One region of the Priestia flexa genome, then DNA from elsewhere that is predicted to be linked to it. Evidence: riboswitches for the same ligand, from Rfam matches in the RefSeq annotation. Region 1 holds a riboswitch; each other region holds the start of a gene.
The links. Region 1 has a riboswitch for cobalamin ahead of metE (5-methyltetrahydropteroyltriglutamate--homocysteine S-methyltransferase). Riboswitches for the same ligand answer to the same signal wherever they lie in the genome.

Region 1 (7,370 bases):
AGTCATGTTTAAAATTACAAGTGGTATCATGGTCATTGCACCAATTGGTATCTTTGGAATGGTAGCACCAATTATTGGTGAGTATGGTTTAGCTGTTTTAGCACCTCTCGCTAAGGTGATTATTGCTGTAGCATTAGGTTGTTTAACGCAGCTTCTCGTTGTGTATTCTCTTGCGGTTAAAGGCTTTGCTGGGATGAGTCCACTTACATTTTTAAAAGGAATAGCACCAGCCGGCCTTGTAGCTTTTAGTACAGCAAGTAGTGGTGCAACGCTACCTGTTTCAATGAAAAACGTTCAGGAAAACCTTGGCGTTTCAAAAGAAACAGCAAGCTTTGTTTTACCGTTAGGTGCCACAATGAATATGGACGGTAGTGCGATTTACCAAGGTGTTGCTGCGCTATTTATTGCACAATTTTATGGAATTGATCTCGGTATGAGTGAAATTTTACTAATCATGTTTACAACTACCATTGCATCAATTGGTACTGCGGGCGTGCCAGGTGCAGGGATGATTATGTTAACAATGGTACTAGCAGCCGTCAACCTTCCAGTTGAAGGAATTGCTTTAATTGCAGCAATCGATCGTATTCTTGATATGTTCCGTACGTCGGTTAATATTGTCGGAGATGCTGCAGCTTCTGTTGTTGTAGACTCATATGAGAAGAAATCAAAAGAAAAAGCGAATCAGCAAGCATCGTGAATTTTTGTGCGTACATCCTTATGAAAGGTGAGGATGTACGCATTTTTTTTCATTCCTTGCTATAATGGAAAAAGATTCACGCATACTAAAGTGAATGAGTAATTGATAACGATTTAAAGGAGTTTTTTGATGACAAAAGTAAAGTTAATTTCACATAATGATTTAGATGGGGTAAGCCCAGCTTTATTAGCTCGCTTAGCATTTGGTGATGAGAACCTTGATTACGACACGGTAGGAATCGGACGCATAAACGATACGGTGCTGCATTTTATAGAAGAAGATAATGATGGACAAGACTTATACATAACGGATATTAGCGTAAATGATGAAGTAGCAGCTAAGCTGGATGAACTTGTGAAAAATGGTCAAAAGGTTACGCTTATTGATCATCATATTTCTGCACTTCCTCTTTCTGAAAAATACGATTGGGTCCATGTGATACCAGAAGATAAGAATGGGACGAAAACAGCAGCTACATCGCTTTTTTATACATATCTACTAGAAAACAAGATGTTGGAACGTACGAAGATGCTGGATGAATACGTAGAGCTTGTACGTTTATTCGATACGTGGGATTGGTTTCACGAGAAAAATGAAAAAGCAAAAAGACTTAATCACCTTTACTACTTAATTTCTCATGAAGAGTTTAAAGATACGGTTTACGAAACGCTACAAGCATCTTATACTGGTGCCAGTCAAAGCTTTGAATTTACAGAAAAGCACGCGATTTTACTTGAAGCTGAAGAGAAGCGAATTGAAAAATATATCTATGACAAACAAAAGCAAATGATGCAAGCAGAAGTAGAGATTGCAGAGCAAAAATACAAGGTAGGGATTGTGTTCGCAGATACATATCAGTCAGAGTTGGGAAATGCATTATGCCTAGAGCATGAAGAAATCGACTTTTCAGTAATGGTTGATATGGGAAGGAAAAAGCTAGGGTTTCGAGCGGTGAAAGATAAGATTAATTTAGCTGAAATCGTGGGTCACATTGGTGGTGGAGGCCATCCAAAAGCATCCGGCTGCAAATTAACGAGCGAAACCTTCAAGCTATTTGTAACCGATCACTTGTTTCAACCAGACGAAAAAAGTGAATAAACTAAGTGTAGAGGAGGGATGACTTTGACATTTGAACGTGAGGTTGTTGTGGTAACTGGTGGCGCAAATGGAATTGGAAAAGGTGTGGCAAGCGCCTATGCCAAAAAAGGTGCCAAAGTGATAATCGCAGATATTGATGAAGAACAAGGGGAGAAGCATGCTAAAACGCTGCGTGAAGCAGGTGCACAGGCAATGTTTATTCACACAGATGTAAGAAAAGAAGAGGATGTTATCAACCTCATGAAAGAAACTGTTTCAGCTTATGGTACGATTACTATTCTGGTTAATAATGCTGGAGTAACAAAGTGGAAGTCTCCGTATGAGTTAACGCTAGATGAATGGGATGATATCATAAATCTTAATTTACGAAGCGTATTTTTATGCTCAAGAGAAGCTGCCAAAGTGATGCGAAATAACAAAATAGGTGGTTCAATTGTAAACTTAGCTTCTACGCGTGCCGTTATGTCAGAGCCACACACCGAAGCATACGCTGCTACAAAAGGTGGCATTGTGGCGCTAACGCATGCTCTTGCCATTTCACTTGGACCAGACAAGATTACCGTCAACGCAATTTCTCCTGGCTGGATTGAAACTCAGCAATATGAGGAGCTTCGAGATGTTGATCATGCTCAGCATCCGTCTAACCGAGTTGGCACTCCAGCAGATATTGCAAAAGCGTGCCTTTACCTGACGCATCCAGACAATGATTTTGTAACGGGGACGAACGTAGTTGTCGATGGTGGAATGACGCGCAAGATGATTTATGAACATTAACTAAAGTAAGCAGGCTATAGGCTATACCTATAGCCTGCTATTTTTATTTTGTATAAAAACACAGTTATATGAAAGCGTATTCTTTTTAAAATTTAGAAAAATCAGACTTGATTTACTTATCGAAATCATGTATCGTTATGTTCAATTCCTAATTGAAAAGGAATTAGTGTATAAAGTGAATATGTTCATGCAAAAGGTGCTAAGACACTTGTTTTAGCTTAAAAGGGAAGATCGGTGAAAATCCGACACGGTCGCGCCACTGTAAGGAGGAGCCTATTATCAGTAAACCACTGTTTATGAAACGGGAAGGTGATAATAGGTGATGATTCTAAGTCAGGAGACCTGCCTGTTGTTTGCACTCACAACCTACGCGTAATAGGGAGAGGTGATTAGCTTGGTATTGAAACAAAAGTATATGTTGTTCAATACTTCTTAAAGCTGTCGTCTAACTCTCTTTCCAGAGAGTTTTTTATTGCAGAAAAATAGACGAAACGAGGAGATTGAAATGACAGTGAATACAGCAACAATTGGGTATCCAAGAATCGGTAGAAACAGAGAATGGAAAAAAGCAATTGAAGCTTATTGGAAGCAGGAAACAACGGAAGCAGAGCTGCACAACCAACTTCATGAGTTGTATGTTAATCAGCTTCGTATTCAAAAAGATAAGGGGATTGATTTTGTTTCAGTAGGTGACTTTAGTTATTACGATCACATGCTTGATACGGCGGTTATGTTTAATATTATTCCAGCTCGTTTCAAAAAGCAAAATCTATCCGCTCTTGATACATATTATGCAATGGCAAGAGGGAACAAAGAAGCAGAGGCATGTGAGATGACTAAGTGGTTTAATACCAACTATCACTACATTGTCCCAGAGTTTACTGACGTAACGCCGGCATTGAATGAAAACAGACCATTAGCATATTGGCAAAAAGCAAAGGACGAATTGGCACTTAACGGTAAGCCTCTTCTAATTGGGCCAGCAACCTTTATCTTATTAGGCAAAGGATTTAAACAAGAAGAAGTATCGAGCTTATTTGCTCAATTAACTCCGCTTTATATTCAAGTGATTAAGGAGTTACATGAAGCGGGAGCAGAGTGGATTCAAATTGATGAACCAATTTTTGTAACGAATAAAGCAGAAGGGTACTGGAAGGAGGTTGAGGCATTTTATCAGCGTATTTCAGAGGAAGTACCTGGTGCTAATCTTATCATCCAAACGTATTTTGAAGCATTAGATAATTACCAATCTGTTGTGAACCTTCCTGTGAATGCTTTTGGGTTGGATTTTGTACATGATGAGAGAAAAAATAGTGAAGCGATAAAAGCACACGGTTTTCCAAAAGGGAAAAAGCTTTTTGCAGGCGTTATTGATGGTCGTAACGTGTGGAAAAGTAACTTAATTGAAAAAGCTGCACTTGTAAGTGAATTGCAAAAATTAGTGGGTAAAGAAGAGGTAATTGTTCAGCCATCTAGTACACTGCTTCATGTCCCTGTAACAGTAGAAACTGAACAAGAGCTAGCAGCTGATATTCGAGCAGGCTTAAGTTTTGCTGAAGAAAAGCTGACTGAGCTAGAACTTTTAAAGGACCTTTTAAAAGGGGATAGCGAAGCAGTAAAAGCACATCAGCAAGAGATTGAGGCATTTTCGAAGGTTGCAAACCGCGTTCACACGAAAACGAGAGCAGAGCTAGAACAGATTGATGATCAAGCCTTATCTCGTGCTTCTGTGGCTGAGCGCCAGCGTTTGCAAAAAGAAAAGTTTGATTTACCGCTTTTACCAACTACAACAATTGGAAGCTTGCCACAAACAGCAGAGGTTCGTTCGAAGCGCTTAAAATGGAAGCAAGGTCAGTTAACGAACGAACAGTATGAAGCGTTTATAAAAGAAGAAACAAAGCGCTGGATTGAGGTTCAAGAAGAAATTGGTATTGATGTGCTGGTTCACGGTGAGTTTGAACGTACGGATATGGTTGAATTTTTTGGTGAGCGCTTAGGCGGAATGTTAACAACGAAAAACGGTTGGGTTCAATCATATGGTTCACGCTGCGTAAGACCACCTGTTGTATACGGAGATGTCTATTTAGTCGAGCCGATGACGGTTAAAGAAATTGTCTATGCACAAAGTTTAACCGAAAAAGTCGTAAAAGGAATGCTGACGGGGCCAATTACCATCTTAAACTGGTCATTCCCACGTACAGACATCTCGAAGTATGAAAGCATGAATCAAATTGCATTAGCCATTCGAAAAGAAGTTAAAGCGCTTGAAGAAGCCGGTGTTCACATGATACAAGTAGATGAACCTGCGCTGCGAGAAGGATTGCCAATTCGAGCTGAAAAGCAAGACGCGTATTTAAATGCTACTGTTGAAGCGTTCCGTCTAGCAACAACGGGTGTAGAAGATACAACGCAAATTCATACGCATATGTGCTATTCGAAATTTGATGACATGATTGACACAATCTCTGCACTAGACGCAGATGTCATTTCAATTGAAGCATCCAGAAGTCATGGCAATATTATTTCTTCATTCGAGCAGTATTCATACGATAAAGAAATCGGGCTTGGCATTTACGACATTCATAGCCCTCGTATTCCAAGCTTTGAAGAAATGACAAATAATCTTGACCGTGCTCTTCGCGTGTTAAACCCAGCACAATTTTGGGTTAATCCAGACTGCGGTTTGAAAACACGAAATGAAAAGCAGGTAATCGATGCTTTAACTCAAATGGTAAACGTTACGAAGAAGTATCGTGAAAAGTTAGCAGCAGTCGCACAATAAAATGAAACAAAGAAAACCCCCTTTTATATGGGGGTTCTTTGTTTACGTTATGACAAATTATCTTGTTCCAACCATTGCTGCGACCATTTTTCAATTTCTATCATAATAGGTTCAAGCGCTTTTCCTTTTTCCGTCAAGGAATACTCGATGCGTACAGGCGTTTCTGGAAAGACCTCACGCTTGACAATCCCTTGTTGTTCAAGGTCTTTCAAGCGTTCTGATAGTACGCGGCCGCTTACTGAAATGGATGATTCGATGGCACAAAAACGCTGGGGTCCAGACAGAAGCTTATAAATAATGAGCCCGGTCCAGCGCTGACTTAAAATCGTCATTGCTTTTTCAAAGCGTGGACATAAGGTTGATTGATTCATTTGTTTCACTCCTATAACACATATTATAGCACAAAGCATTAGGTGCTACACTTCTTAAAACTTCACGACCAAAGAGAAGAACCTTACATAAAGTAAGCGAAAGGAGTATTGAAGTAAAGCTGTTGAGAGAAACTAGTTAATAACCAATTACTTATCTATCTAAAAAACGAAATGGCTTATTCACGATCAAATAGCCAAGTTTTAATAATTGCCGCATACTCACGACCATATGATTGAAGCTTCACGACGTTTGGTGTTTCTGCACCTAATGGGTATACGTTATATCCTTGTCTTTTGGCAATCAGTGATGCGCGGTATAAATGAAACTGGTTGCTGACGAGTACAATATGTTTGTCATTGATATCAATAAGCTTTTTGGTATAGAGAAAGTTTTCATAAGTGGAAGTAGATTGATTTTCTTGTATAATGCGAGCAGAGTCAACGCCGTGATCTACTAAAAAAGTAGACATCGCTTCCGCTTCAGAGATGTCTTCATCATCACCTTGTCCACCTGAGACAATAGCAATTGTTGAAGGATTATCTTCTAAATAACGCAGCGCAGTAATCATGCGCTCTCGTAAACTTAAAGATAGCTCTTTTCCATTTACCTTAGCTCCAAGAATCATAATGTAGTCTGCGTTTTTTGGAGGAGGTGAACTAGCTGCAGAATAAATATGATACGACGCAAACAACACGTATCCAATTAGTAAAGAAGTAAGTACGTAGATAAATTTTCTTTTCATAAGCTACTCCCATCGTTTATTCCTATTTAGTATAATGCAGTAATTGGTATAAAAAGTAGTATTTATTTAATATTTAAGCGGTAAATAGGAAAAAATGTCATGAATTTAGCAAAAGGGATAGCTTCATATGTTTTGGAACGTTATAATCATAATGCACATCTTCTGCAACATTTCAAAGAAGGAGAGAACGAACATGAAGAAAAAAGCCGATTGGCGTTATCGAATCGCACATAAAGAAGCTTTAATCGGTATCGGCCTGGCTCTTTTCCACTTTGCATGGTGGTTTGGTTTTGCGTACGGACTTGGCTCAAAGCCCGTATCAGAGTATACATACATATTGGGGTTTCCGGCCTGGTTTTTTTATAGCTGCATACTTGGAATCCCGCTCATTATTTTACTGGTCTGGATTATTGTTCGCTTTTTCTTTTCAGATCTTCCTTTAGAAGATGAAGAAAGAGGTGAGAGCGAATGAACTGGGCTGTTGTTGTTCCTCTTGTTGTGTTTGTTCTATTAATTTTTGCGATTGGCTTTATCACCGCTAAAAAAACAAGCACGGCAAGTTCATTTATTAATGATTATTTTCTAGGAAGCAGAGAGCTTGGAGGGTTTGTTCTTGCCATGACGATGGTCGCGACGTACGGAAGTGCGAGCAGCTTTATTGGTGGTCCTGGTACAGCATATCAAACCGGACTTGCTTGGGTACTATTGTCCGTGATTCAAGTTGTAACAGGTTACTTTGTTCTCACAACTCTTGGCAAAAAATTCGCCATTGTTTCGCGAAAGATGAATGCCGTTACGCTTGTTGATTTTTTGAAAAAGCGATATGAAAGCAATATTGTTGTGATTGTTTCTGCTGTAAGCATTGTCCTTTTTCTATTTGCTTCTTTAGCTGCTCAGTGGGT
Region 2 (7,370 bases), 760 kb from region 1:
TTATAAAAATGGTGAGAAAATTGCACATCTTCATAGTGCAAATGCAAAAACACCTGAAGCAGTGCGTGAGTTTTTAAGTTCAATCTAAGTTGATTAGCTACTTGTTTACATAAGCAAGTAGCTTTTTTTGTATAGAGTTTTGCTAAACGTCCCGCTCTTATTTTTTAAGAGTCTTTCTTGTCTTTAAACACTTTATTAGATAAAAAACAAGCTTGTAGAACACGAACGTATGTTTTATAATTTAAATGTGGGAATACATGGTAATATGGAGGGGTTTTGAATGTACATAACAGTAGAAGATTTTATTAAAGAGTGGAACCGCGAAGCCATGCTAACTCAAAAAGTTTTAGAAGGCCTAACTGATCAGGCGTTAACTCAAAAAGTTTATACAGAAGGTCGTACTCTAGGAAGAATTGTGTGGCACTTTACAACAAATATTCCAGACTATTTGGCTCATTTTGGGTTGGAGATAGATTAGCTAGAAAATGCTGAACATGTACCCTCTTCCGCTAAAGAGATTGCTGGAGTTTTCAATAGAATTAGCTTACAAGCAGCGAAAGCTATTAACCAGCAGTGGACAGATGAAACGTTAAAAGAAGTTCAAACAGCCTTTGGTCGACAAGAGACGAATGCTCAAATTTTAATGGGATTGATCAAACATATTATTCATCACCGTGGACAAGTTACGGTACTTATGCGTCAAGCTGGAATTGAACCTTTTGGTGTATACGGTCCCACCAAAGAAGGATGGGTTGGTGTAGGCGTGGAAAACCCTCCTGTTTAAAAGTAATTAGGCTATAAAAAAAGAGTCTTTTCACAGACTCCAAAGACTTACCCCTAAATTTTCAGCCTATCATAATGATACAATAGCAAAAATGTTTATATCTTACTATTACTTTGCTAGAACTTCTGACCTAAAATGTATGAAAGTTATGTCGATTTTCTATTTCCATTTTGAATGGAGTGCGTTATACTAAGACAGGTGAATAATCGTGAAGCAATAAGGTCTCAATTTTAACATTGAGTGAAAAGGGAAGTTTGGTGCAAGTCCAACGCGGTCCCGCCACTGTAAACGTTAGATGTCTAAAGATGCCACTGTTTGAAAAATGGGAAGGCTTAGTACATCATATACGTAAGTCAGGAGACCTGCCTTATTGTCAACTGTGAAACCTTCGAGGAGAGGGGAAGCAGGGTATTTGACGTACATAAACAATGCGAAAGTCATTCGCATCATTTAACGTTACCTGCTTTACTTTCGATTGAAAGTAAAGTTTTTTTATGTGTGCTGAGCGACTTCATAACCGATACATAATTAGGAGGGGTTATCAAAATGAAAAAGTGGTTATCATCTGTTATTGTTGCGATGTTCCTTGTTGTTCTTGCAGCATGTGGGGCAACTGATGAAGGAAGCAAACAAACAGAGCAAACAAAGCAATCAGAAGAGCAAGCTGTTACGGTTAAAGATGCAAGAGGAGAAGAAGTAACGGTTGAACAAGCACCCAAGAAAATTGTTTCTCTTATGCCAAGTAACACGGAAATCGTCTATGAGTTAGGTCTTGAAAAAGAATTAATCGGAGTAACAAGCAACGATGATTATCCTGCAAGCGTGAAAGAAAAAGAGCAGGTAGGAGATATGAATATCAACGCAGAAAAAGTTATTGCATTAAATCCAGACCTTGTGTTAGCTCATGGTTCAAGCATGGGAATGTCGGATGAAGTTTTTAAGCAAATTGAAAGTGCTGGTATTCCATTATTTGTTGTAAATGATGCAACTGATTTCAATACCGTGTATGAAACGATTGGGAACATCGGAAAACTAACGAACAAAACAGATGAAGCAGATAAAACAGTAAAAGAAATGAAAGCTGCTGTTTCAGAAATTGAAGAAAAAGCGAAAGAAATTAAAGACGAAGATCGTAAGAAAGTATGGGTAGAGGTTTCACCTGCGCCTGAGATTTATACAACTGGTAAAGGTACGTTTATGGATGAAATGATTAAAATAATCGGAGCAGAAAACGTAGCTGGAAATGAAGAGGGATGGGTAAAACTTTCGGAAGAGAAAGTGGTTGAGCTAAATCCAGATACAATCGTTACAACATATGATGGTGACGCCAACGAAATCAAAAATCGTCCAGCATGGAGCGATATTACAGCTGTAAAAGAAAATCAAATCGTAAACGTTGATTCTAATAAAACAAATCGACCTGGACCACGAATTGTAGAAGGGTTAGAAGAGTTCGCGAAAGCCGTATATCCTGAGGTGTATAATTAATCGAGAAAAGGACCATATTCCAATTCAAAAAGGAATTGGTCCTTTTTTATCGTTACGTCTTGAGCAGGATGATGAATTATTAACGATGAAAACAAGTATACCGTTTAAAGCGTACAGTTCAGGCGTACTAGGAGATGGTATGCTTGAGACTAACGTTTTTTATAATCGTTTTGTACACAAATACTACCGTGCTGATTCACCTGCTGAAGAATATAGAGCATTTTTAAAAGAAAAAGGCTTCGTTTATGATAAAGTAGTAGGGTTGATGACGGCTGTTTATTTACGGAACAAATCGGTTTATACATATTGTAAAGATAGTCTTACAGTCTCATCTATTATTACTGCCGGAGTTGGTAATGCCGTTGATTTGACGTCTGATGATATTACTCCATTTTCTTCAGGGCCTGGAACGATTAATATGTTCATATTTATTGACGGGAAATTAACGGATGCTGCGTTTTTACAGCTGTTTATCGCAGCAACGGAAGTGAAAACGCGAATGCTTTACGAGCTGGGAGTGCAAGATTCGAACACAGAGACGCTTGCGACAGGAACATCTACTGATAGCATTTGTATTGCCGCAAGCCAAACCGGTAGCATGTATGAGTACGGTGGGTCCATGACGGCTCTGGGACAAGCGGTAGGAAAGCTCGTTAAGCTAAGTTTACTTGAAACCATTCAAAAAAGGTGATGTGTATGGACTTTCAACAATTAATTGTAGCGCATTTGCTAGCTATCTCAATGGCGCTTGTATTAGATGCTATTATCGGAGATCCCGTAAATTGGCCGCATCCTGTCAGGTGGTTTGGGCGCTGGATTTCTTTCATTGATAGGCGTTTAAACCAAGGTAAGTTTCAACGAATGAACGGTCTGTTCCTTGTATTAAGCATGGTAGTATGGTGTTTTGTACTACCTCTAGCTCTTCTAATCGCTCTATATGAAATTTCCTACTGGATTGGAATTATAGTCGAAGGCATAATGGTTGCTACCACAATTTCAACAAAATCTTTGGGGGAAGCTGCCTATAAAGTAGCGCTGCCTTTACAAAAAGGTGACTTACAGGAAGCGCGCTTTCAAGTGGGCATGATTGTGGGAAGAGATACCGATCAGCTTGACGAAAGCGAAATTGCCAGAGCGACAGTTGAAACAGTGGCGGAAAACACAAGTGATGGCATTACAGCTCCTTTATTTTTTGCTTTTTTATTAGGCGGAGCAGGCGCTTTTTTTTATCGAAGTATTAATACGTGTGATTCAATGGTTGGCTATAAAAATCCTACGTATGAAAAGTTTGGATACTTTAGTGCCAAGTTAGATGATTGGCTTAATTTTATTCCTAGTCGGTTGACAGCGTTTATTATGGTTATTAGTAACGTGATGCAAAGTGAATTTACAGCGAAACATGTGTTTAGCATTATTAAAAGGGATGCACCTAAACATCCTAGTCCAAACAGCGGCTATGGTGAAAGTGCTGTTGCCGCTTTGCTTGGCATTCAGCTAGGAGGTCGCAACACATACAAAGGAATTGTTTCAAATCGTGCGAAAATGGGAGATCCTCTTTATTCTTTAAATGTTAGTCATATTTTTAAAACAGTCCAAGTGATGAAGCGGACCGTTTGGTGTACTTGGTTTTTTTATCTGATAGGAGGGATACTGATTGGCATTACCTACACATGGAGCTAACCCCGCAATTTTTCTAGAGGCGATAGGCCAAAATGCAGAACGTTCATTCATTGATTTTAGCGTGAATACAAACCCTTTAGGAGCACCGAATATCATTAATGAAAATTGGGATGAACTTAGAGAAATCGCTTTTTCTTATCCTGATCCTGATGTGAAAAAGCTAACGAGCCTCATTGCTACTTACCATAAGCTTACTTCTAATGAAGTCTTAGTAACAAACGGTGCAGCAGAAGCCTTCTTTTTGCTTGCTTCCATATTTTCAAACGAAAAGGTAGGGATTTTACAGCCTACTTTTATTGAATATGAACAGGCGAGTTTAGCTCATGGCTGTGAAATCATTCATATTTCTCTGGAAGAAACAGATAATTGGAATTGGAATATGTCGGAAATAAAACAAAAGCTTCCAATCTTAAAAGCGATATGGATTTGTCATCCCAACAACCCTACCGGACGAATGTATGACATAAATGAGTGGGAAGAGCTAATTGACTTAGCTCATCGTGAGAAGACTTATCTAGTTGTTGATGAAGCGTTTATTGATTTTGTAAAGGGAGCTTTCTCGTTTGATCGATGGATTCAAAAGTATCCATATCTAATCATTGTTCGGTCTATGACAAAAATGTTCAATATTGCAGGGGTAAGGTTAGGGTATGTTTTAGCTCATCAAGGCATCATTACTAAGTTGATGCAAAAGCAGCCACCTTGGAGTGTGAATGGTATGGCGCAGCAAATTGGCCGGTGGTGCTTATCTGAAGTGGAGTTCGTGAATAAGACGGTCGAGTATATTGATACAGAAAGAAAGCGAGTGACAAACGAGTTACAAAAGCTAGGGTTTACCATATCTCAGTCGGCAACTAACTACTATTTATGCAGTATTCCAGAGAGTTACACTTCAGCTGAATGGCTGTCATTTTTAGCACAAGAAGGAATTGTAGCAAGACACACGGAGAATTTCCTAGGCTTAAATGGTCGTTATGTTCGATTAGCAGTCAAAACACAAGCAGAGAATGATCAGCTTATTAGCGTATTGAAAAAAGGGGTCGGGTTGTCATGTTAGTATTTGTAACCGGAGGTGTTCGCAGCGGAAAGTCAGCAGCGGCAGAGGCATTTGTTCAAAAGCTAATGACCAATCGTGCCGTCTATCTAGCGACTAGCCGCGTGACTGATCATGAAATGCAAGAGCGAATTTCGTTGCACCAACAGCAACGAAATGATTCTAACTTGTCATGGTCTACTCTTGAAGTTCCAAAAGATCTATCTGGTATCTATTCATCGATTCAAGAAACGGATGTCATTTTGCTAGATTGTGCTACAAATTGGCTGGCAAACGAGCTTTTTACCAAGGAAGAAAAGTGGCAATCTCATTTGAAAGCAAACGAACTATTCAACAAAATGGTAGGAGTAATTCATCAATTGAATGAGCGATGTCAGCATCTTATCATTGTATCAAACGAGTTGTTTGAAGAGAGCGTCCTAAAGGGACCTACGTTTACATATATGAAGTTATTGGGGCAAATTCATCAGGAGATTGTGAATCAAGCAGACTTAGCGATTTGTGTAGAAGCGGGTATTTCCTGCTACTATAAGGGAGATGAAACAGCATGGCAGTAAAAGAGTGGATGGTCATCGCGCGCTTAGCACTGCAGTTTTTTACAATCTTGCCAACAGCAAAAACAATTCAATGGACGGAAAAGCGCACGGCCAAAGCACTTTATTTTCTACCATGGATTGGCGCTTGTATAGGAGCAGTTAGCTATGGGCTATTTTTAGGTCTAGAATGGTTAGGGGTTAGCGCTGTCACGACGGCTATTTTGCTTATGCTAGCTGGTGGGATACTCACAGGAGGCTTACACTTAGATGGATGGATAGATGTGAGCGATGCTTATTTTTCACATCAACCAAGAGAAAAAAAGCTTGTGATTTTAAGTGATCCTAACGTAGGTGCATTTGCAGTTCTGTCAATTCTAGCTCTATTAGCTCTGCGTTTTAGCGGAATAAATGAGCTGATTAACATTGAATCAATTAATTTAGTTACGTTCATGAGCGTATTTGTATTGCCTCGTATTGTAGCAGGGTGGATTTTGCTTTGGGATCAGCCTGCTAAAGAAACAGGGTTAGCTTCTTATTTTCAAAAAGGCTCAACTGAAAGACAAAAGTGGATCTATGCTGCAATGAGCATACTAATGATTGCAGGTCTTGTCTATTTAATGGAAAATAAAGCTGTAGTTTTAATTGGTGCTATCACTGTTTTTATATGGATTAAATTTTATCGCGCTCAGTTTGGAGGCATTACGGGAGATGTCATTGGAGCAACGATTGAAGGAGGGGAAACCCTTGTATGGTTGAGTATGTGGATATGCTATTTATTCGGCACGGTTTAACAGAACCTAATAAGCTGCGCCAGTACATCGGATGGAGCAATCCGTCGTTAAGTAGTGAAGGAATTGCAATGTTAAAAGCGTCGGATGTGGTGCCGGACTTAGTTGTTGGAAGTGATTTGAATCGTACAAGAGAAACGAGCGCAATATTATTTCCCAATCAGCCATATACTGTCTTTGAAGATTGGCGTGAACTTTCATTTGGCGATTGGGAAGAGCGTACATATGAGCAGTTAAAAAATGATTCCGCATATCGAAAGTGGATTGATGCGCCTTTTGAAGAGCAACCACCCAACGGGGAAAGTTTTGAAGCCTTCTCTAGTCGAATTTGGAAAGCTTGGGATCGAACGGTTGATTTGATGCTGCAGCAAAAGGCTAGTTTAACAGCGGTTGTCACTCACGGTGGACCTCTTCGCTTCATTACCTCTTATTTTCTAGAACAGTCTTCATTTTGGGATCATTCTTTTTCGTATGGAGAAGGAATACGACTGCGTTTCAAAAAGGATGATATAAAGGAGAGAAAGCCATGCATTTCGTATTCGGTGGTGCGTTCAATGGGAAGCGAAAATGGGTAAAGAAACAGTATGAGAACCAAATTACAGAGTGGCATAGTGCTTATGAAGACTTTATAAAAATGCCTACATTCGTAAAAGGAGATCAATACATAGTTATAGAAGGAATGGAGCTATACATTAAAGAATTAATTGATAGCGGTAAAACTGTTGAAGAAGTGTGCTGCTATTTCAAAGAACAATTACAAGCATGGCGAGCTGAGAACCTGCTAGAAAATGTAATTGTTATTGGAACAGAAATTGGAAAAGGGATTGTTCCAATGAGCCAAAATGATCGCAGTTGGCGTGATGCATGTGGCTATGTCTATCAAATGCTTGTAGCAGAAGCGGAAACAGTTGACCGCATCTGGTATGGAATTTCGAATCGGATAAAGGAGGAATAAGGGAATGAATATCTATACAAAAACAGGAGACAAAGGGCAAACAAGTTTAATAGGAGGTCGTGTAAATAAAGACGACATTCGAGTG
Region 3 (7,370 bases), 1.3 Mb from region 1:
TAAAATCTGTAATCACAAGTACAAAACCAATATGATCCGGAATTTCCCGCTTCACCATATTACTTTTTCTTCCATCAAGATGAATAACTTCGTTAAACCCCTCACCTGCTAACCGATCTGTAATATGCTTTAAACGATCTCCTCCAACAACCATAACTGATGACATGTATTTCTCCTCCTATACGATAAAATTAAGTTTATTTAAAATCTTAACGATGATTTAATCTTGTTTGCTATATACATAGAATAATTGAGAATGATTCTCTTTGTCAATTGTTAATTGATAAAAATTCTCAATTAATTTTCTAATCTCTCGATTATAACAATAATGAAAATTGACCATACTACATATATCACGCGTATAAAGGAGGGGAATATATGTCACAAAACGTTCTTTGTGAAGTGAATAACTGTCATTATTGGAAGCAAGGCAACCACTGTGGAGCAGACGAAATTTACGTAGTCAGCCATGCTGGTAAAAAGGCTTCTAATAGCCGCGAAACAGATTGTAAAACATTTAAACCTGAAGATCTTTAAATCGGTTATCCTAAAACAAACTTTGTTCTATTCCTAATTAATAAAAAAGGACAACCACGCGGGTTGTCCTTTTTCATATCAACGAAAGTGAAGGTAATATATGAATACCAATCAACTTGTTCATTTTTTCAAAGCAGAAGCTGTTAAAGCCAATAAACAAACGTTCCCCATTTATGTGCAATCATTTGCTCATTTATGGCAGTATGAATGTGGAACATTAGAAACCATTCCACCTGAAATTGACCTACTTATCACTACTCGTGCTATTGAACTAGGCCTTATTTCAACACAGGTAGCTGACTAAAACTGTTGTAGCCATTTAGTCAGCTATTTTATTTTACAAATCATCAAATCCATTTACATCTGATGCTTTTGTATATTGTCTTGACTTTTGCTCAAAGAAGTCTGTCTTACCAAGGTCAACTTCTTGATACGCAACAATCCAACGCAGCGGATTTTCAATTGGTGCATCAGGAAACGCTACGCGCCCAAATCCCATTTGATTACAGCGTTTATTTGCCATATATTCGATGTATTGACGAATATCTTTCATCGTAATTCCATCAAACTTCTCACCAATGACTGACTCAGCCCATTCAATTTCAAGCTGGGCAGCTTGTCGGAATGTTGAAGTAACAAACTCTTCAAGCTCAGCCGTACGCTGTTCTGGATTTTCATTTAGCACTTCTTTAAAGATTTTTTCAAATAACCCCACATGAAGCTGCTCATCACGATTAATATAGTTAATCATCGTGGATGTGGCAACCATTTTTTGATTGCGTGCTAAGTTGTAGAAAAACGCAAACCCACTATAGAAGAACAGACCTTCTAAAATAACATCATATACAATGGACTTTAAAAAGTTTTCAACTGTTGCCTCTTCAGCGAATGCTTTATAACCATTTGTCACAAAGTCATTGCGTGCACGAAGCTTTTCATCCGTACGCCAATATTCAAATACTTCATCTTGCTTAGCTTTTGGCACTAAGCTTGATAATACATATGAATAAGAGTGATTATGAACAACTTCCTGCTGAGCTAAAATAATCATCAGCGCATTGATTGAAGAATCCGTAACATAATCAGCAACTTTGCTCGCATAATCTGACTGGATGCTGTCCAATAAAGCCAACAAACCAATAATCTTTAAAAAGCTCTCCTGTTCATCCGCTGTAAGCTGTGGAAACTGTTTGATGTCCTGTCCCATATTAATTTCAAACGGTGTCCAGAAATTAGCTAGCATGCGCTTATACTTTGGAAACGCCCAAGAAAATCGTACATCATCCCAGTTTAAAATATTTGAGGTTTCACCATTAATAATTCCCGTTGAGCGGTTCGGGGCATTTTCATTCATAATCTCACGTTTCTTTAGACTGTTCGTCAACAAAATCGACTCCTTTCTTAGCTATGGCAGCTTTCACACTCATCAATTACTTCGCTAGACGTAGAGCGAACATAATACGTTGTTTTTAGCTTTTCTTTCCATGCAGTCATGTGTAAATCTAGTAAATCTTTTGCACGAATATCATTTTGAACATAAATGTTAAACGAGATAGATTGGTCAATATGACGCTGACGCTTTGCATTTTGCTTAATGCTCCAATGTTGGTCGATTAAATAAACAGACTTATAATACCAATTCGTTTCCGGTGACAAATCTGGAGCAGTAACTGGAATTTTATAGTTTTTCTTCTCTTCTGAATAGAACTTACGGAAAATCGGATCAATACTAGCCGTAGACCCAGCAATGATGGAAGTAGATGAATTCGGCGCAACGGCCATTAAATATCCGTTTCGAATTCCCTTTTCTTTCACAAGCGCCTGTAGCTCATTCCACTGATTACTTTCGTAACCGCGTGCTGCAAAATAAGCTCCTGTTTCCCAATCGGACCCTTCAAATAGAGGGTATGCTCCTTTTTCTTCTGCAAGCTCCATGCTTGATTGAATCGTTAGGTAAGCAATTTTTTCATATAACTCATCGCAATACTGAACAGCTTCTTCTGTTTCCCAAGCGATCTTTTGTAGAGCTAATAAATGGTTCCAACCAAACGTACCTAAACCGATAGCACGATAGCGTTGGTTTGTTAGTTTTGCCTGTAGAACTGGAAGGTTATTCAGTTCAATTACGTTATCTAGCATACGAACTTGAATAGGCACAAGGCGTTCAAGTACATCTTCCGTTACTGCACGTGCTAAGTTGATAGACGATAGATTGCAAACGACAAAGTCACCTGGTTGCTTTGTAATGACGATTTTTCCATCTTCTGTGATTTCTTCAACCACTGTTGTCATGCTTTGATTTTGCGTAATTTCTGTACATAAGTTACTGCAATAAATCATGCCCTCATGACGGTTTTGGTTAGCACGGTTCACTGTATCACGGTAGAACATATATGGTGTTCCTGTTTCTAATTGTGAAATCATAATTCGTTTAAAAATTTCAATCGCAGGCACTTTTTCTCTTGATAGGGATTCATTTTCAATACATTCACGATAACGATTTCTAAAGGAGCCGCTGCCTTCCTCTTCATCATAGAAATCTTCTAGCGAGTAACCCATTACCGTACGAACTTCATGAGGATCAAACAAGTACCAGTCTTCACGTTTTTCAACAGCTTCCATGAATAAATCCGGCAAGCAAACGCCAGTAAATAAGTCATGCGTACGCTGACGCTCGTCTCCATTGTTTAAACGTGCATCTAAGAAAGAAAAAATATCCTTATGCCATACGTCTAGATATACAGCAATTGCTCCTTGACGTTGACCCAGTTGATCAACACTAACTGCTGTGTTATTAAGCTGTTTCATCCAAGGAATTGTTCCTGATGATACGCCCTTAAACCCTTTTATATCGCTACCTCGGCTACGGATATGACCTAGATATACGCCAATTCCACCACCGTTTTTACTTAGCGTAGCTAAGTCCGTATTGCTATCATAGATACCTCGTAAACTATCATCAACCGTATCAATAAAGCAGCTTGATAGCTGTCCATAGCTTTTTCCTGCGTTCGCTAATGTCGGCGTTGCCACTGTCATGTAAAGGTTTGAAAGTGCCCAATATGACTCTTTTACCAGCGCTAAACGCTCTTCTTTCTTTTCATTTGCCATGAGTGTCATAGCAATAATTAAAAAGCGTTCCTGCGGTAGCTCGTATACACGCTTATCATGTGATGTTGCTAAATAGCGATCAGCTAATGTCAACAGGCCAATATACGTAAATAGGCTATCTTTTGTATAATCAATGGCTAAGCCTAGCTCATTAATCTCTTCCACAGAGTATGTATCCAAAAGCTGTGTACTATAAATCCCCATATCTGTAAGCTCTGTAATAAGCTGATAAAATGAGCCGTACCTTTCAGCTTGAACGTATTTTCTATTGGCGGCAGCTTTGCGGTATAGCTCTTGTAAATAGATATGAGCTGCTACATATGTCCAATCTGGCTCATCCATTGAAATTCGCTCAAGTGCTGCTAAAATAAAAACATTTGCTATTTTTTCGTCCGTCATATTCTCTTTCGCAGCAACTGTTTCTACTACCTTTTCCTCATACCATGAAAAATCAAGTTGTGGAAATTTTTCACCAAGTAGTTTCATATCATAATTTACTTTTTCAAGTTTATTTAAATCTGTTGTATTAATCATAAAAATAAGTTCCTCCTTTTTCTCCAGCATAAAAAAATCGCTCACCTGACGCAGTGAGCGAATAGAACGAAGATAAAAGAAGACAAAATGTCTTTTCTCAATCCTCGCTCTATCCTCTCACCTCCCGAAGAAGATAAAACGTCATAAAAAAGGCAGGTCTCCTGACTTATGCTTCGCTTTACTCTAAGGCCTTCCCATGATCGTTACTCACAGTGGCTATTCCTTATTTCATCAGCATTCACAGTTGCGGGGACAGTTTTGGATTTACACCAAATTCCCTTTTAAGTCTTTTTTCAGACACCTTTTCTACTGGAAAACACAAAATATAGTATATGAAGTTTTAATCAAAAACAAGATGTTGTGTTATAAACACATTATAAGGGACAACTTACAGAACTACAATATCTTTTTCAAAATAAATTCCCGCACATTTACCCCACCCTTACTTAACATACTGATCTACGCCTTTGTTAAGTAAGGTTTCCTACACATATGTAAAAAAAGAAATTTTTTAAAGTTTTGTTAGGTATTAGCAACTAGCTACTACAAACAGTCTTATTTTTCATCAAACTATTCCATCATAACATGTTTTCTCGGATTGGTTGTACTATTTGATTTATGAAATTTAATCAAACTTTTTTTCACATGACTAGACAGCTTCTATATAAATAAAAAGAAAATTTTTTAAAAAAACGAACTCACAATAAAAAATCCACTTTTAAAGTGGATTTACATTATGCATATGTTTTTTGATATGTGGAAACTTTATTTAAAAATATCCTATCCACCCGATAGCCAATGCCTGGTTCTTTTGGCACATGAATTAACCCATCATCCACTTCTACTTCTGGAAGAATGACATCTTTGTTCCAATAGCGTGAAGAAGCTGAAATGTCTCCAGGTATCGTGAAATTCTCTAATGAAGCTAATGCAATATTATGAGCTCTTGATATACCCGATTCCAGCATTCCCCCTACCCATAGTCGAACATTACTTTTCTGGCACAAGTCATGAATTCGTTTTGCTTCTGTTAAGCCGCCTACCCGTCCAACTTTTACATTAATAACTTGACAGCTCCCTAACTCAATTGCTTTTCTAGCATCATCATAAGACACAATGCTTTCATCTAAGCAAACGGGCGTGCGTAGCTGCTGTTGTAAATGACGGTGATCAATAATATCACTAGAATCTAATGGCTGTTCAATCATCATAAGGTCAAATTCATCTAGCTTTTGAAGCAAATTCAAATCATTTAAGGAGTAAGCAGAGTTTGCATCTACCATCAGCGGCAGTTTTGGATAATGATTTCTAATTTGCTTAATAAGGTCATAATCAGCTCCAGGCTTAATCTTTACTTTAAAACGTTTATATCCAGCTTTCAAGTGTTCATCTATTTTATGAACCATCTTATGAATATCATCGAGTCCAACTACTACACCAGCTTCTACAGCTTCTTTTGTGCCACCAAGAGCTTGAGATAGAGACTTGTTGTTCTTCTTAGCAAACAAATCCCACACCGCACAATCTATTGCTGCTTTACTCATATGGTTTCGCTTAATCGGATTAAATATTTCCTGTAGGTCTAAAGGCGTCGTTAATCGCTTTCCGATTAAAGCCGGAAGTAAAAAATCATTGAGCATATGAAAGCACGTTTGGATGGTTTCTTCTGTGTACCAAGGAGTTGAAAATGCTACCACTTCTCCCCAGCCTGCTTCACCGCTTATATCTTCTACTTCTAAAAGAAGCAGTTCTCGATTTGTCACAGTTCCATAACTAGTTGAAAACGGTGATAATAGGTTCAATTCAATAGCATGAATGGTTGCTTTATGGATTTCAATCATAGTTGACGCCCCTGTTCTATACGCTGAGGTAATTTTCGTCTAATAATTTTATTGGAAGCGGTTCTTGGTAGATCATCAACAATAAAATAATACTTTGGTACTTTATAATTGGCTAACATCGACTGACAATATGCCTGTAACTCTTCTTTTTTTATTGGGGATGTAACTACTAAAAAAGCTGCTGGAACTTGTCCCCACTGTTTATGAGGCAGCCCTGTAACCCCGGCTTCTGCAATAAGTGGGTGCTTTAATAGAGTGCTCTCAATTTCTGCTGGATAGATATTTTCTCCACCTGAAATAATTAAATCTGATCTTCTATCTAATACGTATAAAAATCCATCTTCATCAAGTTTGCCGATATCTCCTGTATAAAACCAACCATTTTTTATTGCTTTGTCTGTTTCTTCTGGTTTATTAAGGTACCCAGACGTTACGTTAGGGCCTTTCACAGCAATTTCACCTTCTATACCATTCATTACTTCCTCACCGTTAGTATTTACAATCTTAAGCTGGCAAGGCATCAGGGGCTTTCCTGCAGATCCAAGTTTTTGAATACTATCTTCTGGAGCTAACGTTACAAACTGAGAAGAAGTCTCTGTCATGCCATACGTCTGGTAGACAGGGATTCCTTTCTCTATACAGTCGTCCAAGAGAACTCTTGGCACGGGACCTCCTCCTGCTAACATGCAGCGAAATGATTCAGGATATTTTCTGCCACCTAGTTCCTTTAACATTTGGGTCAGCATCGAAGTTACGACCGACATAATGGTCACACCTTTTGTTTCAATAGCAGCGTTTGCTTGTATAGCTTCAAACTTTGAGTGTAATACAATTCTCATCCCATAAATAACATTTCTCATTAAAATAGAAAAACCGCTAATATGAAACAAAGGCACAGCAACGAGCCAGCAGTCATTTGTCTGAAGTCCAAGGTTTAGCGATGACCCAGTAGCACTCCACCAGTGATTCCCATAAGACTGCATAACTCCTTTTGGGTTACCTGTAGTACCTGACGTATACATAATTGTATACGTATCATTTAAATCATACTGAGATTGAAGCACAATTTCTTTTTCGTGTCGATAGATAAGGTCTTGTAGCTGAATTAGTTCTGTTCCTGAAAGCAGTATGGTTTCTTCATAACTCTCATCCACAACAAGAAAGTTCGCTTTTGCATCGCTACATTGATACTGAATCTCTTGCTGCTTTAAACGCGTATTGAGTAATAGTGCTTTTGCTCCTATATAAGCTAAAGCATGAATTAATTCAATATATTCTATTCGGTTCTTCATATATATAGCAACTGTGTGACCTTTTTTTATCCCATAGCTCGCTAATTGAAAAGCT
Region 4 (7,370 bases), 1.9 Mb from region 1:
TCTGGCTTATTGACAAATGATAAAGAGTTTTTCTTATTTATTGATCTTCATAAGGAAGAAGATATTAAAGAAAGCATTAACTATCAGGATAAGTTCATCGATAAGCGCACGTTCCACTGGCAAACGCCAAACAGTACGACCCAAAAGTCTGAGCGAGGAAAGAATATTATTTTTAACAAAGACAGAGGTATTCACCTGCATCTATTTGTACGAAAATATCGTGAGATGGATGGTAAGACTGAACCGTTTATTTATATCGGTAAAGGAAATACGGTTGAGTACCACGGGGAAAAGCCGATTACGGTAATCTTAGAATTAGAAAATGAAATTCCAGCGTTTCTGTATACGGAGTTTACGGAAAGAGTATAGCCTTCTCATCGCGAGAAGGCTATTTCTTTTCTACTAATAGTTCAACCGCCGGAACGTCCGCCGGTGCCCAGACAAGTGAATCTAGATTTTCTTTGTTTAACCAAACAAGCTTGGCATGCTCAGTGGGCTGCGGTGTACCTTCAACAATTTCAGCTTTAATCGCAATGAGCTCAATAATAAACGTATCGTATTCATGGGTGTGTTCGTTATGTAGCTCCGTTGCTTTGATTTTACAGTGAAGCTCTTCTGCGATTTCTCTCACAATCGCAGAGTAAATATCTTCGCCTTCTTCTACTTTCCCACCAGGAAATTCCCACATGTTCGGTAGAGACATGTCGTTTGAACGGAGGGCACAGAGGACTTCATTTTGATCATTTTCAATAACGGCGGCAACAACCTTTACTTTTTTCTTCACAGTTCATTCTCCTTACAGCTGTTTTGTTTCATCATAACATAGGAGAGTGGGAGATTATAAGATCGGAATTGAGAGGTGGGTTTCATTTACTCGTTCTTACATTAACAACAAGCCACACAACTTGAATCACAAGCGGAATGACAAACGCAAGCACTAACACAACAAAGGATATAAGCTTGACCTCAGGGGTTTGAATGGCACCCGCTCCGTCCACTTTTCGCGTCCATACCATAATAGTGCCTAAAACAAATAGTACAGCCCAAAAACAGTTCGTAATCCACCAGGAGATCCATCGTTTTTTCATCATATCGCTCCTTTAATTTTTAGTATAAAACGAGGTTATTACATTAATTTCCTCCTTTATTATACAGTAATTAATTTTTATCCAATAATTAACAATTGAATTTCCGTGTTTTATTTATGCTTTTGGTATGAAGTGTATAGATGAATTTGTGAAGTCAACCTTTGTAAATATAAATAAAGAGCAAACGGAAAGCGATTTCGCTGTTTGTTTGCTCTTTTATAGTTTCGTGATATTAAGATGCTCCTTGTAAATTACCTTTACTCAAACTTATAGATTTACGATATTCCTCAGCTACCGCTAACTTCGTAAATTCTACAGTCTTATTGTGGTTTTGCTTCACAAGTTTTTCAATTTCTTGTAAGGTCACGTTGAAAAATTCTTTGCGTTCATTTACTTTATTTACTTTCTTATGAGCAAGTGCTTTGTGAAGTGCATTTTCTAAACCCGGTGCATCATCGCTGAAAATTAAAGCATGAACATCAAATAAGAATGGAACAGATGCATCACCTAGTTCTTTTACTCGATCCATAGGCTCTAATCGTCTAGTCATTCCAATTTTATATATATTTTCACCAAAAGAGCCAATATTAGAAATGATATATACATATCCAGCACGAGTATTTTGAACACGATATAAGACGTCTTCTTTATTTTGTTTGGTTTCTTCAAGTTGTGCTTCTAACTGCTTTAACTTTTCAAGAAGCGCTTCTTTTTCATGATCTTGTGATGTAGCAAGCTGTTTGTTCATTTTTTCAATAGCTTGAGCGAAGTGTTTTTCTTCTTTCTCTACCTTTTCTTTCGCTTTCTCCAATTCTTTTAAAGCACGAGCTTCTTCACGCATGCGCTCTTTAATCTCTTGCTGCTCTTCTTTTTCTTCTTGTTTCTTTTGCTCGAATTCGTATTTTAAGTATAGCTCTTGTAGTTTTAGTTCCAAGTATTCTCTCTTAATGAACACACGCTGCATATCAGTTAGCTTATTTAAATCTTCATATACTTTATGAATTCTTTTCTCACTAACTTCAATATTATTAAATTTCACTTTAGAAATGATATTGTCGCATTCGTTATTAAACGCTCGCAGGATTAATTTTATGGTATCCAAAATAAATTCTTTTCCTTTTTTCTTATCATTACCAATAGTCCAATCTAAGGAATGATTCGTAGCGGATTTTTCTGTAACCATCAGCTTCTGTTCTTTTCGAATATCATCCAACTTAGCTTTGTAAGCTTCAGAGTTCTCAAAATTATATTTTGGTTCATAAAAGCCAAATGATTGCATTAACAACTCATCTTGAACAACAATTAACTTTTCTTGAGCAGTCATTGTTTCATTAATAATGCCTTGGCATTTTAAATTAAATTCTTTAATTTTTTCTTCAATTTTTTTCTTGTCATCCACTAGAGTGGTAACGGATTGAATGTCTTCATATTCAGATAGCAAACGTTCTTTTTTCGATGTAGCTTCGTTAATATCCTTATTTAACTGTTGTAACGTAGCTTTTGCATCTAAAATTTGATCAAGATTGCTTTCTTGAAAGCGTGTTTGGAATGCTTTCCATGATTTATGACGCTGAATAATGAGAATGATTCCAACAATCGGTGGAATGATTAATAGCCAGCAAGCGAATAATACGCCAATAAACCACGCAGAGTGGTACCATTTTTCTTTATACATATTGATGCCCCCAGTTGTGTATATTCTGAACTTTTATTATGTAAATAAATTCAAAAAGTCCAGTTAATAAGTATAGCATAAAATAAAAATATATAGATAAGGTTTAATTTCCAAATAAATACATATATAGTGCATTTTAAAATAAAAATTGTAAAAATTTATAAAATTTGATATGTTTAAAGTGAAAATAATATCGATGTAGAAACAGGTGTAGGTGAAAGGTGTCTTTCATCTGCTTAAAAGGGAAGTTCGGTTGGAATCCGACGCTGTCCCGCAACTGTATTTGGGAGCGATTCGAAAAAGCCACTGTTTTCATGGAAATGAAGATGGGAAGGTTCGAAGAGCGATGATCATAAGCCAGGAGACCTGCCTGTTTTAGCATGCATCAATACCTACGCGGATAGGGGGTGTTAAGTGCGAAGTGACAAACATGTTTTAAAAATGATTTAAAAACATGTTTATTTGAGTATTGTCTCGCGGCTTAACAACTTCTTTGGGAAGTTGTTTTTTTATTGCTTTTTTAGCGGGTACGCGTGATGGAGGTGAGCAGCTGTGGACGGATCAGTTGAGTATTTTGTGAATTACTTCAAAGCGAGCATTATGAATAACGTAGTGGCAGAGAACCCTTGTACACTTTCAGACTATTATCAGGAGTTAAGAGATTTTGTGGTAGACAAGAGGGGGGATGCTGAAAAGAAGGCTCTTTTTTTACACAATATTGAAAAGGCTTACAAAACAGTAGGTGAAGAGATATTTGGAATGGAGGAAAAGAGAGATGGAGACTGAAGCGAGGTTTTTTCCGGGACTTGAAGGCGTTGTGGCTGCTGAAACAAAGATTTCATTTCTTGATACCCAACAGGGGAAAATTATTATTCAAGGGTATGACCTGATTGAGCTATCAAAATCAAAGAGCTACCTCGATATGATCTACCTTTTACTAGAAGAAAGGCTGCCGAATATTAACGAGAAGGAACTAGTTGAAGAAATGTTAAAAGGGGAGTACGAGATTCCAGATGAACTGTTGGATGTCTTCTGCTTACTCCCTAATGGCACGCATCCAATGGATGGCTTGCGAACAGGAATTTCATTTCTTTCAGGCTTTGATAAAGGGCTTGATAATCGTTCTCTATCGGCAAATAAAAGCCGTGCTTACAAGCTGTTAGGCAAAGTGCCTGCGATTGTGGCGAACAGCTACCGTTTAATCGAAAAGAAAGAGCCGATTCGTCCGCTTAAAGAGTTATCGTATAGCGCAAATTTCTTTTACATGATTACGGGGAAGAAGCCATCATCTCTGGAAGAGCAAATCTTTGATCGTTCACTTGTTTTATATAGTGAGCATGAGATGCCAAACTCCACGTTTACAGCGAGAGTCATTTCTTCTACTCAGTCTGATTTATACGGTGCATTGACAGGAGCGGTTGCTTCTTTAAAAGGAAACCTGCATGGAGGAGCTAACGAAGCGGTAATGGAACTGCTTTTAGAAGCTGGTACTGTAGATAAATTTGAAGAGCTGCTGATCGCTAAGCTTTATAAAAAAGAGCGTATCATGGGATTTGGCCATCGCGTGTATATGAACAAAATTGATCCGCGGGCTTTAATGATGAAAGAGTCGCTCAAACAGCTATGCGACCTGCAAGGAGATAATCGTCTTTATCGCATGTGCGAAGCGGGCGAAGAGCTTATGAAGCGTGAAAAAGGTCTTTATCCGAACTTGGATTACTACGCAGCACCTGTCTATTGGATGCTTGGTATTCCTATTTCACTTTATACACCGATCTTTTTCAGTGCTAGAACGGTAGGGTTGTGTGCGCATGTTATTGAGCAACATGAACATAATCGACTTTTTAGACCGCGCGTACATTATGTAGGCGAGCGCCGCTTTTAACAATTTGGGGTTGTTCACGGCCACTCACCGAATGGATATTTTGGCGAATACCCATTTCTATCATAAATAAATTTGAGGAGAAAGGAAAGATGCACATGTTGAAAACGAATGAGCAAGTCAAAACGGATGTTTTATTAGAGGAAATCGCAGATTACGTTCTTCATAAAGAGATTAAGAGTTTAGAAGCGTTCCAAACCGCTCGTTATGTCCTGCTTGATACGATTGGATGCGGGATGCTGGCGCTTAGTTATCCAGAGTGCACAAAGCTCCTCGGCCCCATTGTTCTAGGAACAGTTGTACCAAATGGCAGTCGGGTGCCGGGAACGTCATTTGAGTTAGATCCAATTCGAGCTGCGTTCAACATTGGTTGCATCATCCGCTGGCTGGATTACAACGATACGTGGCTAGCGGCAGAATGGGGACATCCTTCTGATAATCTTGGAGGTATTTTAGCGACAGCTGACTACATTAGCCGCGTACGCGTAGCAGAAGGGAAAGAGCCGCTGGCCGTTCGTGATGTGCTTGAAATGATGATTAAAGCGCACGAAATTCAAGGCGTGCTGGCGTTAGAGAACAGCTTAAATCGAGTTGGATTAGATCACGTGATGTTTGTGAAGATTGCCACGACTGCAGTTGTTACCAAAATGCTTGGAGGAACGCGTGAAGAAATTATTAACGCTTTGTCCAATGCGTGGATTGATACGGTAAGCTTACGTACCTACAGACATGCGCCGAATACCGGTTCTAGAAAGTCTTGGGCTGCCGGCGATGCGACAAGCAGAGGCGTACAGCTTGCTATGATGGCAGTAAAAGGAGAGATGGGCTATCCCACTGCGTTGTCTGCACCTAATTGGGGGTTCCAGGACGTATTATTTAACAAAAAACAGGTAACGCTTGGTCGTCCGCTTGATTCCTATGTTATGGAGCATGTGCTATTTAAAGTGTCTTATCCAGCGGAGTTTCATGCTCAAACGGCCGCGGAGTGTGCGGTTAAACTGCATCGAGAAGTCGTGAATCGATTAGACGATATTGCTTCGATTACAATTACAACGCATGAGTCTGCGATTCGCATTATTGATAAAGAGGGGCCACTTCATAATCCGGCCGATCGAGATCATTGTTTGCAGTATATTACGGCGATTGGTCTCCTTAAAGGAACAATTGTTGCCGATCATTATGAAAACGAAGTCGCATCTGATTCTCGAATTGACGAGCTGCGCAGCAAGATGAAGGTTGTTGAAAATAAGCAGTATAGCGAAGACTACCTGGATCCGAAAAAGAGATCGATTGCAAATGCCGTGCAGATTCATTTTAAAGATGGTACACAAACAGAGGAAGTAGAGTGTGAATATCCGTTAGGGCACCGTTTTAGAAGAGATGAAGCCATTCCAAAGGTTAAAGAAAAATTCTCAACTAATATCAAAACGCGTTTTCCTCTCAAACAGCAAAAGCAAATTGAAGCAGTTTGTTATAACCAAGAGGAGCTTGAAAGCATGAGCGTAAACGAGTTTGTTCAATTGTTTTTGATCTAAATAAGGAGGGTCTTACATGACGTGGATTGTCAATCAGCCGTTATCTCAACAGGAGCTAGCTGCTAAATTTCAACGGCTTATGGATGCGCAAGAAATCCTTCAACTTCCAGGTGCACATGATGCTATGGCCGCACTGGTGGCTAAGCAAGCTGGCTTTTCAGCACTTTACCTATCAGGTGCTGCTTATACGGCAAGTCGGGGACTACCAGATTTAGGAATTGTAACATCTACAGAGCTAGCCGACCGGGCGAAAGACGTGATACGAGCTACAAACTTACCTGTGCTGGTTGATATTGATACTGGTTTTGGTGGCGTGTTAAACGCTGCTCGTACTGCTAGAGAAATGGTTGAAGCCAGCGTAGCAGCCGTTCAGATTGAAGATCAGCAGCTTCCAAAAAAATGCGGTCATCTCAATGGAAAACAGCTTGTAACAATAGAAGAAATGGCACAAAAAATCAGAGTAACTAAAGAAGTCGCTCCTTCTTTAGTTGTTGTGGCTCGGACGGATGCTCGCAGTAGCGAAGGCCTGGAGGAAGCTGTCAAACGAGCAGCTGCATATGTAGAAGCAGGGGCAGATGCTATTTTCCCTGAAGCGCTCGGCTCTGAAGAAGAGTTTCGGACATTCAAAGATCAAATTCAAGCGCCTCTTTTAGCTAACATGACGGAGTTTGGAAAAACACCGTACTATACAGCAACAGAATTTAGCAATATGGGCTTTCAGATGGTCATTTATCCCGTCTCGTCGCTTCGCGTAGCAGCAAAAGCGTACGAAAGGATATTTGATTTAATCAAGGCGACAGGTACCCAAAAAGAAGCAATAAGAGATATGCAGACAAGAAGTGAGCTATACGACATCATTTCGTACTATGATTTTGAGCATTTGGACAAGAACTTGGCTCAAACCATTCTTACGGAAAAGCATAAGTCATAGGTACATGAAGGTAGTAAGTTCTTACAGATATCAGGGTCTGTAATTATGAGGCAATTAATCAACTGATTGATACGAAACCGCCAGGTGCTCAATACATTGGCGGTTTTATCTTGATTATGATTAAAATCAATAAAATGGCGCTCCTGGCTGCAAAATAAATAAATCTTCTTCTATCAGCCACTTACCAATCTTTACACAAACAAAATATATCTTCCAAATAACCTATAACAAAATAAGGTAGAATGTAAAAGAGGTCTAA

Region 2: it holds a riboswitch for cobalamin, as region 1 does, so the genes downstream of both, LZP85_RS06500 (ABC transporter substrate-binding protein) here and metE (5-methyltetrahydropteroyltriglutamate--homocysteine S-methyltransferase) in region 1, are expected to answer to the same signal.
Region 3: it holds a riboswitch for cobalamin, as region 1 does, so the genes downstream of both, LZP85_RS17180 (ribonucleoside-diphosphate reductase subunit alpha) here and metE (5-methyltetrahydropteroyltriglutamate--homocysteine S-methyltransferase) in region 1, are expected to answer to the same signal.
Region 4: it holds a riboswitch for cobalamin, as region 1 does, so the genes downstream of both, LZP85_RS00880 (hypothetical protein) here and metE (5-methyltetrahydropteroyltriglutamate--homocysteine S-methyltransferase) in region 1, are expected to answer to the same signal.

Annotation. Positions count from the first base shown of each region.
Region 1 covers NZ_CP090431.1:2,036,413-2,043,782, reverse strand. Annotated here, with positions in the region: gene LZP85_RS10485 (dicarboxylate/amino acid:cation symporter) at 1-700, shown strand, start outside; gene LZP85_RS10480 (DHH family phosphoesterase) at 830-1,798, shown strand; gene LZP85_RS10475 (glucose 1-dehydrogenase) at 1,823-2,572, shown strand; cobalamin riboswitch at 2,750-2,936, shown strand; gene metE (5-methyltetrahydropteroyltriglutamate--homocysteine S-methyltransferase) at 3,078-5,354, shown strand; gene LZP85_RS10465 (winged helix-turn-helix transcriptional regulator) at 5,402-5,725, opposite strand; gene LZP85_RS10460 (YdcF family protein) at 5,902-6,468, opposite strand; gene LZP85_RS10455 (YhdT family protein) at 6,662-6,940, shown strand; gene panF (sodium/pantothenate symporter) at 6,937-7,370, shown strand, end outside.
Region 2 covers NZ_CP090431.1:1,277,380-1,284,749, forward strand. Annotated here, with positions in the region: gene LZP85_RS06490 (thioredoxin family protein) at 1-88, shown strand, start outside; partial or broken gene LZP85_RS06495 (DinB family protein) at 281-784, shown strand; cobalamin riboswitch at 987-1,168, shown strand; gene LZP85_RS06500 (ABC transporter substrate-binding protein) at 1,331-2,272, shown strand; gene LZP85_RS06505 (adenosylcobinamide amidohydrolase) at 2,358-2,963, shown strand; gene cbiB (adenosylcobinamide-phosphate synthase CbiB) at 2,969-3,952, shown strand; gene cobD (threonine-phosphate decarboxylase CobD) at 3,927-5,009, shown strand; gene LZP85_RS06520 (bifunctional adenosylcobinamide kinase/adenosylcobinamide-phosphate guanylyltransferase) at 5,003-5,563, shown strand; gene LZP85_RS06525 (adenosylcobinamide-GDP ribazoletransferase) at 5,554-6,333, shown strand; gene LZP85_RS06530 (histidine phosphatase family protein) at 6,291-6,905, shown strand; gene LZP85_RS06535 (bifunctional adenosylcobinamide kinase/adenosylcobinamide-phosphate guanylyltransferase) at 6,857-7,285, shown strand; gene LZP85_RS06540 (cob(I)yrinic acid a,c-diamide adenosyltransferase) at 7,290-7,370, shown strand, end outside.
Region 3 covers NZ_CP090431.1:3,341,587-3,348,956, forward strand. Annotated here, with positions in the region: gene LZP85_RS17160 (DUF2325 domain-containing protein) at 1-166, opposite strand, end outside; gene LZP85_RS17165 (DUF1540 domain-containing protein) at 379-537, shown strand; gene LZP85_RS17170 (hypothetical protein) at 638-841, shown strand; gene LZP85_RS17175 (ribonucleotide-diphosphate reductase subunit beta) at 875-1,921, opposite strand; gene LZP85_RS17180 (ribonucleoside-diphosphate reductase subunit alpha) at 1,939-4,134, opposite strand; cobalamin riboswitch at 4,317-4,502, opposite strand; gene menC (o-succinylbenzoate synthase) at 4,917-6,023, opposite strand; gene LZP85_RS17190 (o-succinylbenzoate--CoA ligase) at 6,020-7,370, opposite strand, start outside.
Region 4 covers NZ_CP090431.1:176,138-183,507, forward strand. Annotated here, with positions in the region: gene LZP85_RS00860 (DEAD/DEAH box helicase) at 1-369, shown strand, start outside; gene LZP85_RS00865 ((deoxy)nucleoside triphosphate pyrophosphohydrolase) at 389-784, opposite strand; gene LZP85_RS00870 (DUF3923 family protein) at 867-1,088, opposite strand; gene LZP85_RS00875 (SNIPE associated domain-containing protein) at 1,321-2,763, opposite strand; cobalamin riboswitch at 2,953-3,151, shown strand; gene LZP85_RS00880 (hypothetical protein) at 3,316-3,549, shown strand; gene mmgD (citrate synthase) at 3,539-4,648, shown strand; gene LZP85_RS00890 (bifunctional 2-methylcitrate dehydratase/aconitate hydratase) at 4,744-6,180, shown strand; gene prpB (methylisocitrate lyase) at 6,197-7,111, shown strand.